DNA from 4 places in the Pseudoalteromonas sp. SG45-3 genome. Region 2 is predicted to be linked to each of the others. Evidence: predicted binding sites of a transcription regulator. Region 2 holds the regulator's gene; each other region holds the start of a gene.
What was found. Region 2 encodes sigma-54, which starts transcription at its own class of promoters, with help from an activator protein. Its sites were predicted from a motif close to GTTGGCACGNNNNTNGNNT; they were not measured.
Positions count from the first base shown of each region.

Region 1: the regulator sigma-54 is predicted to act here: its motif matches at 2,147-2,165, upstream of flgJ (flagellar assembly peptidoglycan hydrolase FlgJ).
Region 3: the regulator sigma-54 is predicted to act here: its motif matches at 1,119-1,137, upstream of H5126_RS16360 (TorF family putative porin).
Region 4: the regulator sigma-54 is predicted to act here: its motif matches at 1,785-1,803, upstream of H5126_RS18915 (EF-hand domain-containing protein).

Region 1 is NZ_JACJEN010000013.1:15,358-18,550, reverse strand. It holds gene flgK (flagellar hook-associated protein FlgK) at 1-1,092, opposite strand, end outside; gene flgJ (flagellar assembly peptidoglycan hydrolase FlgJ) at 1,094-2,110, opposite strand; gene H5126_RS14240 (flagellar basal body P-ring protein FlgI) at 2,277-3,193, opposite strand, start outside.
Region 2 is NZ_JACJEN010000004.1:228,539-231,731, reverse strand. It holds gene rapZ (RNase adapter RapZ) at 1-15, opposite strand, end outside; gene ptsN (PTS IIA-like nitrogen regulatory protein PtsN) at 34-486, opposite strand; gene hpf (ribosome hibernation promoting factor) at 491-778, opposite strand; gene H5126_RS07175 (RNA polymerase factor sigma-54) at 805-2,304, opposite strand; gene lptB (LPS export ABC transporter ATP-binding protein) at 2,374-3,099, opposite strand; gene lptA (lipopolysaccharide transport periplasmic protein LptA) at 3,096-3,193, opposite strand, start outside.
Region 3 is NZ_JACJEN010000016.1:96,232-99,424, reverse strand. It holds gene H5126_RS16365 (hypothetical protein) at 1-959, shown strand, start outside; gene H5126_RS16360 (TorF family putative porin) at 1,236-1,922, shown strand; gene H5126_RS16355 (YIP1 family protein) at 2,115-2,828, shown strand; gene H5126_RS16350 (efflux RND transporter periplasmic adaptor subunit) at 2,884-3,193, shown strand, end outside.
Region 4 is NZ_JACJEN010000024.1:9,084-12,276, reverse strand. It holds gene H5126_RS18925 (TrkH family potassium uptake protein) at 1-714, shown strand, start outside; gene H5126_RS18920 (flagellar brake protein) at 760-1,419, shown strand; gene H5126_RS18915 (EF-hand domain-containing protein) at 1,884-2,096, shown strand; gene H5126_RS18910 (calmodulin) at 2,237-2,449, shown strand; gene H5126_RS18905 (EF-hand domain-containing protein) at 2,525-2,740, shown strand; gene trkA (Trk system potassium transporter TrkA) at 2,822-3,193, opposite strand, start outside.

The DNA of each region.
Region 1 (3,193 bases), on a different contig from region 2:
ATTGCCTGTATAGGTAATAATAAAGTCACTGGCAGGAAGTTCACTGCCCTTACCTGGCTCTACCGTTGCAGTCATACCAGCAGTGCCCGTGTTAGCTTGATACGCATATGCGCCAACGGTAGGTATATTAAAAATATTACCCCCTAGCTGACCTGTTGCATCCATACCCAATTTGTTTTGTTCGTTAAATGCATCAGCAATAGCTAAGCCCATTTGACCAATTTGGTTTTGCGCAGGGACTAATATGTCATCTCTAAAAGCAAGTAAACCGCCAATTTTGCCTTTAAGCTTGCTTACATCAACTTCAAGCGGCACAGCTTTGCCACCATTAACGTCAAGCGTGAATTCTTTAAAGTTAGGATCAGGATCCCCTGTCATCGAAAATAAGTTAAATGCGCCATTTTGCATAACAACCGCTTCGCCTGTGCCCATAAAAACGAGTTTTTCGCCATTTGGACCATCAAGCGTTTCTATGTCTATTAGCTCTGACAAGTCGCGTATTGCTTTATCGCGTTCGTTATAGGTAGAGCTGGCATCTGCGGCGTTATTAGTGCCATTAACTGCTGCAATATTTTGATTTAGCGTGCTAATACTTTGAATGAGTGAGTTTGCTTCGTCTGAAAAAATTTCAAGCTGCTCGTTCACTACACTTTTTTGATCAAGCACGATGCCAGAAAGCCTATCCATTTGATCAATTAAGCTTTGCGCGTCGGTCATTACTAATGAGCGAGCAACGGTAGATGACGGTTGATTAAGCGCTTCTTGTACGTTATTAAATAAAGAGTTAATGCCAGTCGATAGATTATTCGACTCTTCAGAAAAAATAGTATCAACTCGATTTGCCTCTGTAATAAACTGATCGAAAAACGATTTATTAGAGGTGTCACGATTTAGCTGTGACTGAGCAAACTCGTTTAGTAATCGGTATGTTTCGCCTCGCCCTACTTGGTTGTCAACCATAGTAGTAAACTCTGTACGCTCGCGCACATAGCCTTCGGTATTAACATTGGCGATATTTTTACTTGTCGTTTGCAGTAGCTCCGAACTTGCTCTAACCCCAGAACTGGCAATGTTTAATAAATTAAACGACATGTTACTCTACTCCTTGGCGGATCACGTTTGCCGCAATGTCTTTTAGCTGGCTGCTATTGAGCACTTTTTTTATTTTGCTGGCATAATTTGGATCGGTTGCATAACCTGCTTTTTGTAATGAATCTAAAAAGTCATTTGGTTTTGCTGTATTTTGTAATGCTTCTTTGTAGCGTGGGTTTTGCGTTAAAAAATCAACGAAGTCGTTCACGCTATCTTTAATTGAATCGTAGGCTCTAAAGCTGGCTTGTTTTTTAACGGGTGTACCTTGCTCAAACTCAAGCGTTACTTTGCTTGCTTTGTCGCCTTCCCAGCTTTTATCTGACTTAATATTAAACAAGTTATTTGAGCTGCCACCGTCACTTTTGTTAATAATGTGCTTACCCCAACCGGTTTCAAGTGCCGCTTGTGCAACCATTACCGCAGGATTTAAACCAATTTTTTGCGCTGCAGTTTTAGCGTGTTCCCACACTGAACTTACAAACTCTTCTGCATTTTTAAATGTTGGGCTATCGGTTTTAGTCTCTGCAGTATCGACTTTAGGCTCAGCAATATCGGCTTTAGTACTCTTAACGATAAGATCGGGTTGCTTATTTTTTTGCTCATGAGGAAGAGCGGATCCGACTTGCGTATCGCTGAAAATATCGTTGGTTGTTCTAAGCACCGAGCCTGGCATAAAGTTTTTAGACTCAGGCGATAACTGCTGAACAATTAAATCGGCAAGGCCTAACGAGCCATTTGAAGAAAGCTCTGTTGAAAGTTGCTGGTCGTGCATTTCTTCAAAAAACTTTACGCCACTTGAATTAAATGGGCTGTCTTTGTCTTCAAATGCTTCGTTAGCTTTGCGCATTCCTTTGAGCAACATTTGCGTAAAAATAGCTTCAAATTGTGCGGCCGCTTTTTTGAGCGCAGCTTTAGAAGCATCAGTTGATGCATCGCCACTCGTTAAGGCTTCTTTACGAAGTGAATCTAAGTTGCCTAAATCAAAAAAGTTTTGTTTATCGAGATGATTAGTTTCCATCGGCTTTTTGACACAAAATGAATAATGCAGTTAAAAATGCAAAAATTGAGCCACTACCGATAAAACAAGGAAGATAAAAATAATAAACTTAAGTTGCTGTAAATAAAAAGCCCTAATTTCAAAAATATAGGGCTTGAGTAATACGTTATTTATTGGCTTGGGTTATTTATATAACAACCAACTGTCCGTTAATTGCGCCAGCTTCTTTTAGTGCTTCTAAAATAGCCATTAAGTCACCAGGAGCTGCGCCTACTTCGTTAATTGCGCGAACTAAATCGTCAAGGCTTACGCCTGGATTAAATACAAAGGCGCGCGAGTCATCTTGGTTTACATCAATAATACTTTGCTGCGTGACAACTGTATCACCGTTTGCTAGCGGATTTGGTTGTGACACGTTTTGTTGTTCTGCAATTGTTACTGTTAAGCCACCATGAGTTATAGCCGCAGGCTGAAGCTTAACGTTCTTGCCAATGACAATTGTACCGGTGCGCGAGTTAACTATAATTTTAGCGGCCATGTCAGCTGGTTTAAATTCTAAGTTTTCGAGTGTTGATAAATACGATACACGCTGGGATGCATCGCGTGGTGCTATAACACGAATAGAAACAGAATCTATTGCTTGTGCGCTATTTGGGCCAACTAAGTCATTAATTGTTTTTTCTAGGCGTTTTGCCGTTGTAAAGTCTGGGCGGTTTAAGTTGAAGGTAATGTAATCGCCTTGCATAAATGGGCTTTCCACGGCGCGCTCAACTGTAGCGCCATTTGGTATACGGCCAACTGTAGGGGTGTTAATTACAACCTTACTGCCATCAAGACCTTGTGCGCCTAAGCCACCGACAATTAAACTACCTTGTGCAATTGCATACACGTTACCATCTACACCTTTTAAAAAAGTTTGTAGTAAAGTACCTCCACGTAAGCTGCCTGCACTACCAATAGAAGAAACCGTTATATCTATTGTTTGCCCGGGTTTTCTAAATGCGGGTAATTCAGCATGCACAGCAACAGCGGCAACATTTTTAATTTTAGGACTTTGAGTTGAAGGTAGCGTAATACCAAAGCTGTTCAACATGCCTCTAAAAC
Region 2 (3,193 bases):
GATAATTAACTCCATTTAACACCCTTTATAAAACTATGATTGATCGACAATAACTTGGTAAAGCTCAGTATCAGATTTTGCACTGCGTAACTGTTTACAAAAATCTTTGTTGTTTAGTTTATCAGCAATGGTTGCTAGAGTCTTTAAGTGCTGCTGGTTATCGCCATCTGGTACGATGAGTGCGACAAAAATATCAACAGGGCGATTATCGATTGCATCAAAGTTTATTGGAGTTTCGCTAACGAGCACTAAAGCCAAAGGCTCTTCTGCACCGCTCATTCTTCCATGAGGAATAGCAATGCCACGCCCTATACCTGTACTACCTAATTTCTCTCTGCTCATTAAAGCATTAAGAATATCTTGTTGCGGTAAATACGGAAGTTTGTCGTGAGCAAGTTCGCTAATGAACTCTAAAATTCTTTTTTTGCTATTAAAAAGGACCGCAGCTTTGCTGCAGTCCTGGCATATAAGTGAACTTAATTTCATCATATTAGTGTCGAGCAAGCTTCTCTTTGTGTTTGATTACTTGGCGATCGAGCTTGTCGATCAACGAGTCAATAGCGGCATACATATCTTGATGTTCTGTAGAGGCAAATAGCTCAGCACCGCTTACGTGTATTGTGGCTTCTGCTTTTTGATTTAATTTTTCTACATCGAGAATGACATGAACATTATTAATATGATCAGAGTGTCTTTCAAGCTTCGCAAATTTAGTATTAATATAGTCTCTTAGTGAATCGGTTAATTCTACGTGACGACCAGTTAAGTTTAGTTGCATAAGCATTACCCTCTTAGTTTAGCGTCTTAAATCAGACTTTTACGCTGATTTGACGGTGGAATAGCAAGAGATTCGCGGTATTTTGCGATTGTACGTCTCGCTACTTTAATTCCTTGCTCAGCCAATATATCCGCTATTTTGCTATCACTCAATGGTTTTGCTGAGTTTTCTGCTGCGATTAATTTTCGGATAAGCGCACGTATTGCTGTAGATGAACATTCACCACCGTTTTCAGTACTTACATGGCTTGAGAAAAAATATTTAAGCTCAAATATACCACGGGGTGTATGCATGTACTTTTGAGTAGTAACACGCGAAATTGTCGATTCGTGCATTTCTACCATTTCAGCCACATCATTTAAAACCATTGGTTTCATGGCTTCAGGGCCATGTTCAAAAAAGCCTTGTTGTTGCTTAACAATACAATTAGTAACTTTTAATAGCGTGTCGTTTCTACTTTCTAAGCTTTTAATAAACCATTTAGCTTCTTGTAAATGTGAGCGAATAAACTGGCTGTCGCCACTTGATTTTACAGTGCGAGACATTGCTGCGTATTGGCTATTAACACGAATTTTAGGCATGCTATCTGGGTTTAATTCGACAACCCAGCGGCCTTTAATTTTTTTAACTGACACATCAGGAATAACATACTCAGATTCTTCCCTTACAATAGTATCTGCAGGTTTTGGGTTGAGAGTATGTATTAGTGTCATTACTTCTTTAAGCTCTTCTTCTTTGAGCTTAGTTTTTTTCATTAATGTACGATAGTCGCGAGCTGCTAATAGATCAATATGCTCGGTTAAAATCATTTTCGTTTCATTAATATAAGGTGTTTCTTTATCAAATTGATTAAGCTGAATACACAAACACTCTTGTAAACTACGTGCAGCAATACCAACAGGATCAAACAGTTGGATGCGTTTTAATACCGCTTCAATTTCATCAAGTTCGACTTCGTTATCATCTTCGTTTTCTTGATTAAAGCTTTCTAAAATCTCTTCGCAGCTTAGTGTTAAAATACCTGAATCATCGACAGCTTCTACAATAGCAATAGCAATAGCTTCGTCTGTAGGGCTAAATGGCGTTAGTTGTAATTGCCACATTAAATACTCATGGAGCGTTTCAGTAGAGGCGCCTTGGTATATTGATTCGTCTTCGGGCATTGGACCTGATGAGGCTGCAGGAGCGGCACTCATGTACTCATCCCAACTAACATCCATAGCCATGTCGTCACTTAGCGTGTCTTTTGCAAGTGCTTCACCAGTATCTTGTTCATATTCGCTCGGAGCATCATCAGCAGATGCGCTAACAGTTATGTCATCGGTATCAGCTTTTTGCTCGTTTTTACCAGCAGCGTCTTCGGAATAGTCTGCCTCTTCAACCTCTAATAGTGGATTACTGTCGAGAGCTTCTTGTATTTCTTGCTGGAGATCCAATGTACTGAGTTGCAACAAACGAATAGCTTGTTGCAACTGTGGAGTCATTGTAAGTTGCTGGCCCATGCGCAGCTGTAGTGATTGCCTCATGTATCTCTAACAATCCTTTTATGTTGTTATAATTAATACTAGCAGATGCTTAAAGACATGGCGTAAATGTTACAGCCTAAATTGCTCGCCTAAGTAAACATCGCGTACTGTTTTATCATTTAATACGTGTTCTGGAGTACCTGATGCAATCAGCTCCCCATGAGAAACAATGTAGGCTTTTTCACAAACATCAAGGGTCTCTCTTACGTTATGGTCGGTAATTAATACACCAATCCCACGATTTTTAAGATGTTCTATTATTTTCTTTATATCTAATACCGAAATAGGGTCAACACCGGCAAACGGTTCATCCAGTAATATAAATTTAGGATCTGCTGCCAGCGCTCGTGCTATTTCTACACGACGACGTTCTCCACCCGATAATGCCATACCTTGGCTATCACGAATGTGTTGTATGCTAAATTCATCTAATAAGTTATTGAGCGTGTCTTCTCTGGCTTGTTTATTTAGTTCTTTGCGTGTTTCTAAAATGGCCATTAAGTTTTGATAAACAGTCAGCTTTCTAAAAATCGATGACTCTTGTGGTAAGTAGCCTATGCCTAATCTAGCACGACTATGCATAGGTAAAAGAGTAATATCGTTATCATCAATAGATATTTTACCTTTGTCGCTAGGAACAAGCCCTACAATCATATAAAAAGTCGTTGTTTTACCAGCACCGTTAGGGCCAAGTAAGCCAACTATACTGCCAGCTTGTACTTCAAGGCCGACGTTTTTTACAACTTCACGACCTTTATAGCTTTTTGCCAATAGTTCTGCTTTTAATGTGCTCATGGTTGACCTTTATCGCCTTTTTTACTTTTTTTAGCTTCGATCGGTACTAAAATTGTGTGAACGCGGTCAGTTGAGTTTTCATCTTTTTCGGCAC
Region 3 (3,193 bases), on a different contig from region 2:
CGCAGCAATTACCAGTACTTAAGAAGCTACACGATCAGCTTATTTCAGCTATCAGCTTTTTACAGGTTAAAACTTTACGTATTGCTCCGTGGCCTGTAGTAAGTGTATTTGTAGAACAACACAAAGACGTTATTGCTCTTGATGAACAGCTTCGCTTAGTAGACTACATTAAGAGCATTCGTGAACAATCTCTTAAAGATATGATTCCTGAAGACTTACTTGCGTTTAGCGGTAAGCACATGGCATCACTTGATCCAAGCACATATAACTTTGACGTTGAATGGTTTGCATCAACAAAAAGTGCGAAGAGCTTTCATCAAATGCTTAGCGATTTACCAGGTGCCTTTGACGATGCACTAGTAAATATTCCACTAGAAGGTGACATTACTCAATACGAATATCAACAATTTGTTGCTGCTTATTCAAAAATATTCACCGACAATAATGAAAAACCAACACTTGCGCCTGCAACACGACTACTTGCAATGCGTCGCCCTGATATATTTACTCCGATCACAAACAATCGATTAGATGCATTATGCGGTGCCCTTGGTGTTTCTAAACTAAAAAATAGTGATTTTGAGCGTTACTGGCAAGATATTGTAAAAGGTATTCAAGCTATGTCATGGTACAAAATGGCTAAACCTAGTAATGAGTTAGAAGAACAATTAGTTGCTATTAAAGCACTAATCCCATGTTTCTTTCACTATGCTGATGCTAAAACACCAGATAACTCTAACTACATCAAACTGTTAAGTAAGCCTAAACGAACTACAACTACGACAGGTAAAACTCAGCGTAGAGGTAAAGAGTCTGCAGAAATTTTAGTAGACCGCGCACTTGCTGCTGACGATATTCCTGAGCACATTCGCAGTAAGCGCGATTCAATTGTGAGTGAAGTTCAAAAAGGTCGTAGTGTAAACGAAACAATTAGCCTTATGCGCACTATATTTGGCTAAAAACTTCTAATTTAGCCGTACTTTTATGGTGCGGCTAGGTTAATTTATGCACCAGCAGTGTGCGCAACATCTTCCTACATACCATATCTCTTCTCAATCTATAAAATACAAGCTCATGTTTTTAATGTATAAAAATAATTTTTAATAAAAAATAATGAAGCTGGCACATACAGTGCAATTATCTCGTTAGTTAAACAATAAAAAGCCGTCAGCCTAAAGGTTCCGAATACATAATAAAAACCTTGGCGAGCAAAAATCATATAACGGGAAATGGACATGCTAAAACTAAAAAAAACCATCGCTATAAGTGCTATAGCATTAATGGGCGCAACATCTTTAACGTCAACAGCCGTACATGCTGAAGTAACAGCAAACGCAGCGGCAACATCAAACTACTTATGGCGTGGTCAAGAGCAAACTGGGGGCGATGCAGCTATTTCAGGCGGTATTGATTACGCTAATGAATCGGGCTTTTATGCAGGTACTTGGGCTTCAAATGCATCGTGGGCAGATGAAATGACCTATGAGCTTGATTTATATGCAGGCTTTGGTGGCGACATTAACGAAAGCGTTAGCTATGATGTTGGCTATATTTATTACGCTTACCCAGATGCAGCTTCTGAAGCTGACGCAGATTTTTCTGAAATTTACGGTAGCATCAGTGTTGAAGGCTTTACATTTGGTGCTTCAGTACTTGCAACATCAGCTGCAAGTGGTGATGGTACAGACTTTGGTGATTCACTTTACCTGACAGCTGACTACGGTTTTGCTATTGGCAGTAACGGCACTGAAATGGCACTTCACTTAGGCCACTACTCTGGTGACTTTATTGGCGATGATAATATCTTAGATTACGGTGTATCAATTTCGAAAGATGGTTTCACTTTTGGTTTATCTGATACAGATATGGATGACTCAGATATTAAAGCTTACGTTGCTTATTCTGTAGACTTTAATTTATAAGAAAGAATGTGTTACTTGCTGCGACACGAAGGGCCTTTTGGCCCTTTTCTCGTTTTTGAACAAGACCCCTCACACCTGTTAACAAAACGTTACAATTGAATGAAAACAATACATACATTTTCCTTTATTCTATTACCTAGTCACTGGGCATTTATAACTGCCTAGCCATAAAATAGGTATAAAGGAATAATAATGAAATCACCTAACGCGTTTAGCGCCCTACTCGATATTTATATAAGTCCTAGTAAAGCTTTCAATGGTGTTGAACACGCCAAAGGTTGGTCATGGCTTGCTTTTATAGTCATGTCTTTAGTTTCAATGGCGAGTATTTATATTTTTTATTCCACTGTTGATATGCAGTTTTTGATTAATGAGCAAGTAGCAGCATCAACTATTGATGCGACGATTGGCGAGCAAAAAATGATTCGCCAAAGTATAGAGCAAAATGCAGAAGGCCAAATATGGTTTGGTTTGTTTGGCGGCGTAATTGCGCTGGCTATCATGAATGCATTAATGGCACTTTATTATATGCTTGTGGCTAAACAAGATCCTGAATCAGAACATAGCTACGGAGCTTGGTATGGATTCGCTACCTGGACAATGATGCCAGTTGTTATTTCAAGCCTAGGAACAATTGCTCTTGTACTAAGTGCAAGTACAGATCAAATATCTCAACAAGCCGTATATAGCTACGCATCTATTAACCAATTAATAATAGGACTTGAAATTGGCCATCCTTTTTATAGCTTATTAGAATCAATAAACTTATTTAGCTTTTGGAGCATTGCGCTGGGAATGATCGGCTTAAAATGCTGGACTAATTTTTCAACTAACAAAGCACTCCTATTCTCTGCTCTTCCTTCAATTATTATTTTTGGTATTTGGGCAATCATTGCAGCAAGTTAACTCTTAAGTGGAGGTAGATACTAGCTCCACATTACTTAATTCACGGATAGATAAAATGAAAAAAGCAATAATCATCACACTCGCTGTAGGCGCATTTATAGCCCTAATTGTGTCAAAGCAAATTTCTGGCGATGAAAAACAAGCCGAAGTAAATATTGCTCAAGTAGAGCTTGGCGACATTGCTGACTCAATAATGGCTTCAGGTAATTTAGTTTTTAATACACAAGTGCAATTACGCTCTGAAGTGACAGGCCGAGTAGATAAAATATTTGTTCAAGAAGGCCAAGGAGTTAAACAAGGCGATATGTTAATGCGCCTTGATACAACTGCTTTTGAATCAGAAGTTTCCCGTAGTAAAGCAATCC
Region 4 (3,193 bases), on a different contig from region 2:
ATTATTGCCGCTGTTAACTTCTCCCTGCATTACGCCGCAGTGGCGAGCCGAAATATACAAGTTTATATTAGAGACCCAGAGTTTAAGGTGTTTTTGTGTATTCAATTAGCGCTGGTGGTTATTTGTTTTACCGTACTTTCCTCTAACGAAATATTTGCTAATGGCGACGAAACCCTAGATCAGGCGTTATTTCAAGCTGTTTCAATGAGTACAACAGCAGGCTTTGCTACTGATAACTTTTCAACATGGCCATTGTTTTTACCTATTTTACTTATATTTTCGAGCTTTATTGGTGGCTGTGCAGGCTCTACCGGTGGTGGCATGAAAGTAGTCCGCGTATTTTTACTTTATTTGCAGGGCGTGCGTGAGCTCAATCGTTTAGTGCATCCTCGTGCTATATATTCAATCAAGCTGGGTCGTAAGGCGTTGCCAGATAAAGTAGTAGAAGCCGTGTGGGGATTTTTCTCTGCATATGCGCTTGTATTTATTATTATTATGTTAGCGCTTATGGGCACGGGTATGGATAACATAACTGCGTTCTCAGCCACTGCGGCTTGTTTAAATAACTTAGGGCCTGGTTTAGGGGATGTAGCGTCGCATTATGGTGCTATAACAGATGGAGCTAAATGGTTGCTTACCATTGCAATGGTGTTTGGTCGCCTAGAAATATTTACTTTATTAGTGTTATTTACGCCTACTTTTTGGCGTGGATAAACGAGCGGCTTAAGTTTTAAATTACAAAATATTGGAAAAAGGGATATGCCAACAAATTTAGAAAAGCTAAAGCATATAAGTGTAGGCAGCTTAGTCGACCTAGAAATATTAACACCTACAAGCAGTAAGCGTGTTAAAACTGAATTAGTTGGTTTACTCGATAAACAGTTTATTATTTTAAATTATCCCAATGCTAAGCGTTTACCTGCAGCGAGTGACTATTTACGTGATGGCGTAATGGTTGTTGTAAGAGCGCTTATTGAAGGTAGTGGTGGGCAAGTTATTGCGTTTCGCCAACAAATTATGTCAGTAGCCTCTCATCCCGCTAAACTCGTCTTTATTAATTTTCCTAAGCAAGTGCAGTTATTTGCGCTACGCTCGCAAACACGCATACCTACCTTATTACCTGCAAAGCTAAAACTAAGTGACGATAGGGTACTTGAAGGCCTTATTAAGGACATTTCACTCACTGGTGTAATGTTTGATATTAGAGGCGATCAGCAAGCTGAAGGTATTAAAGATATGCAATGCACTGTCGTACTCAATAGTAGTGATAACGATTTTGAAGGTGAAATTTGCAGTGTTAAAGAGCATGCCGCAGGTGTGCACTGCGGAATTAAGCTACTAGCAAGCGAGGATGAAATGAAAACCTTTATGAAAGAGCATTTTATAGACCCATCTGCGCTTGAGCCCACCGTTGAATAAATCGTTTTTCGCTTATTTGCAACAAAATGGCGTTTTAAGCGGATATTTATAAAGTATTTTTTGTTTTTATATAATTAAAAATATTATTCAAATAAAACAGTGTTTTACGTATTGTTTGTTATGGCTTGTTTTTTGTTGTTATAGCTACTTCGTTAAAATTAACCTGAATTGTTTTTTAAAATCCCTCCTTTTATAGCTCTACATTTTAAAATGTATCTTTTTATATAAACATAACTATTTGTTTTTAATAACTTTAGTTCTTTACCTCTAAAGCGTGTTGCGAAAAGGCAACAGTAATGACTCTGAAAATTCCTAATTATTGTACGTTTTATTTTTAACTTATTGAAAGTTAATGTCTTTTCAATGTTGGCATTTAAGTTGTAATAGTCAGGGTGTACTGAACGAAATCGTGGTTCAAAGTGAAATACTTAATCGCACACACATAAATTTGAAGGATACATATTATGAAAAGCATTAATAAAACTTTAGCACTTATCGCTATTGCATCTTCTTCAGCCGCTTTTGCAGCAACAGATTTTGACACACTTGATGTAGACGGCAGTGGCACAATTAGCCAAGCAGAAGCATCAGTAGACGCAAAATTAATGAGCATGTTTTCTGAGCTTGATACTGACCAAAATGGTGAGTTATCAAAAGAAGAATTTTCAGAAGCTTAATTAAAAAGTATTTATCCTGAGTTGCCAAAGACAACCTAAGTAGGCAAGGGAGCTTACGAAAGAGGATAACAAGGAAGTGAAAAATTACGTTTTAAGTTAAACGAAGCAATTTTTTTGATAGAACATTGAAGGATTAAGTTATGAAACATTTAAATAAAGCATTAGCACTTATAGTACTAGCATCTTCTTCAGCTGCATTTGCAGCATCAGATTTTGACAGCCTTGATATCGATGGTAGCGGCACAATTAGCCCAAGCGAAGCGGCTGTCGATACCGATTTAATGGCTGAATTTATTGAGCTAGATACCGACGGTAGCGGCGAGCTTTCTAAAGAAGAATTCGCTAATTACTAATCTTTTTTCAGATTAAACATTTTTCACAGTCAGGGATCTTTGAAAAGGACTTCCCATATTACTAGGAATATTATTATGAAAACATTCAATACAACACTTGCAGTTATCGTTTTAGCATCTTCATCAGCAGCATATGCTGCAGTAGATTTTGCCTCTTTTGATGCAGATGGCGACGGTGCGATTACAATGGAAGAAGCGAAGGTTAACCCTCAACTTGTGAAGATTTTTGATGATTTAGATACTGATGGAAATGGTGAAATCTCTAAAGAAGAGTTTTCAAAGGTACAGTAATCAATATTCGAAGATACTCCACTAAAGCCGCCTTAGTCAGCGGCTTTTTTGTATTTTAAATTAACTAATTAGCGTAACTAGTTAAAGGAATATAGCACTTACTTGGAATAGTTTTTCTACAACGGTAATATGTTTTTTGTCGATTAAAAACATAATGACATGATCGCCCGACATAATAATTGTATCATCGTGGGCTATCAGTACATCGTCATTACGTACTATTGCGCCAATAGTTGTACCCGCAGGAAGTTTTATGTCGGCAATCGCACGACCAACCACTTTAGATGTGCTTTCATCACCATGAGCTACCGCTTCTATGGCTTCTGCTGCGCCTTTACGCAGTGAATACACATTAACAATATCACCACGGCGTACGTGCGTTAATAACGCTGATATTGTTGCTTGTTGTGGCGATATGGCAATGTCTATTTCGCCGCCTTGTACCAAATCAAC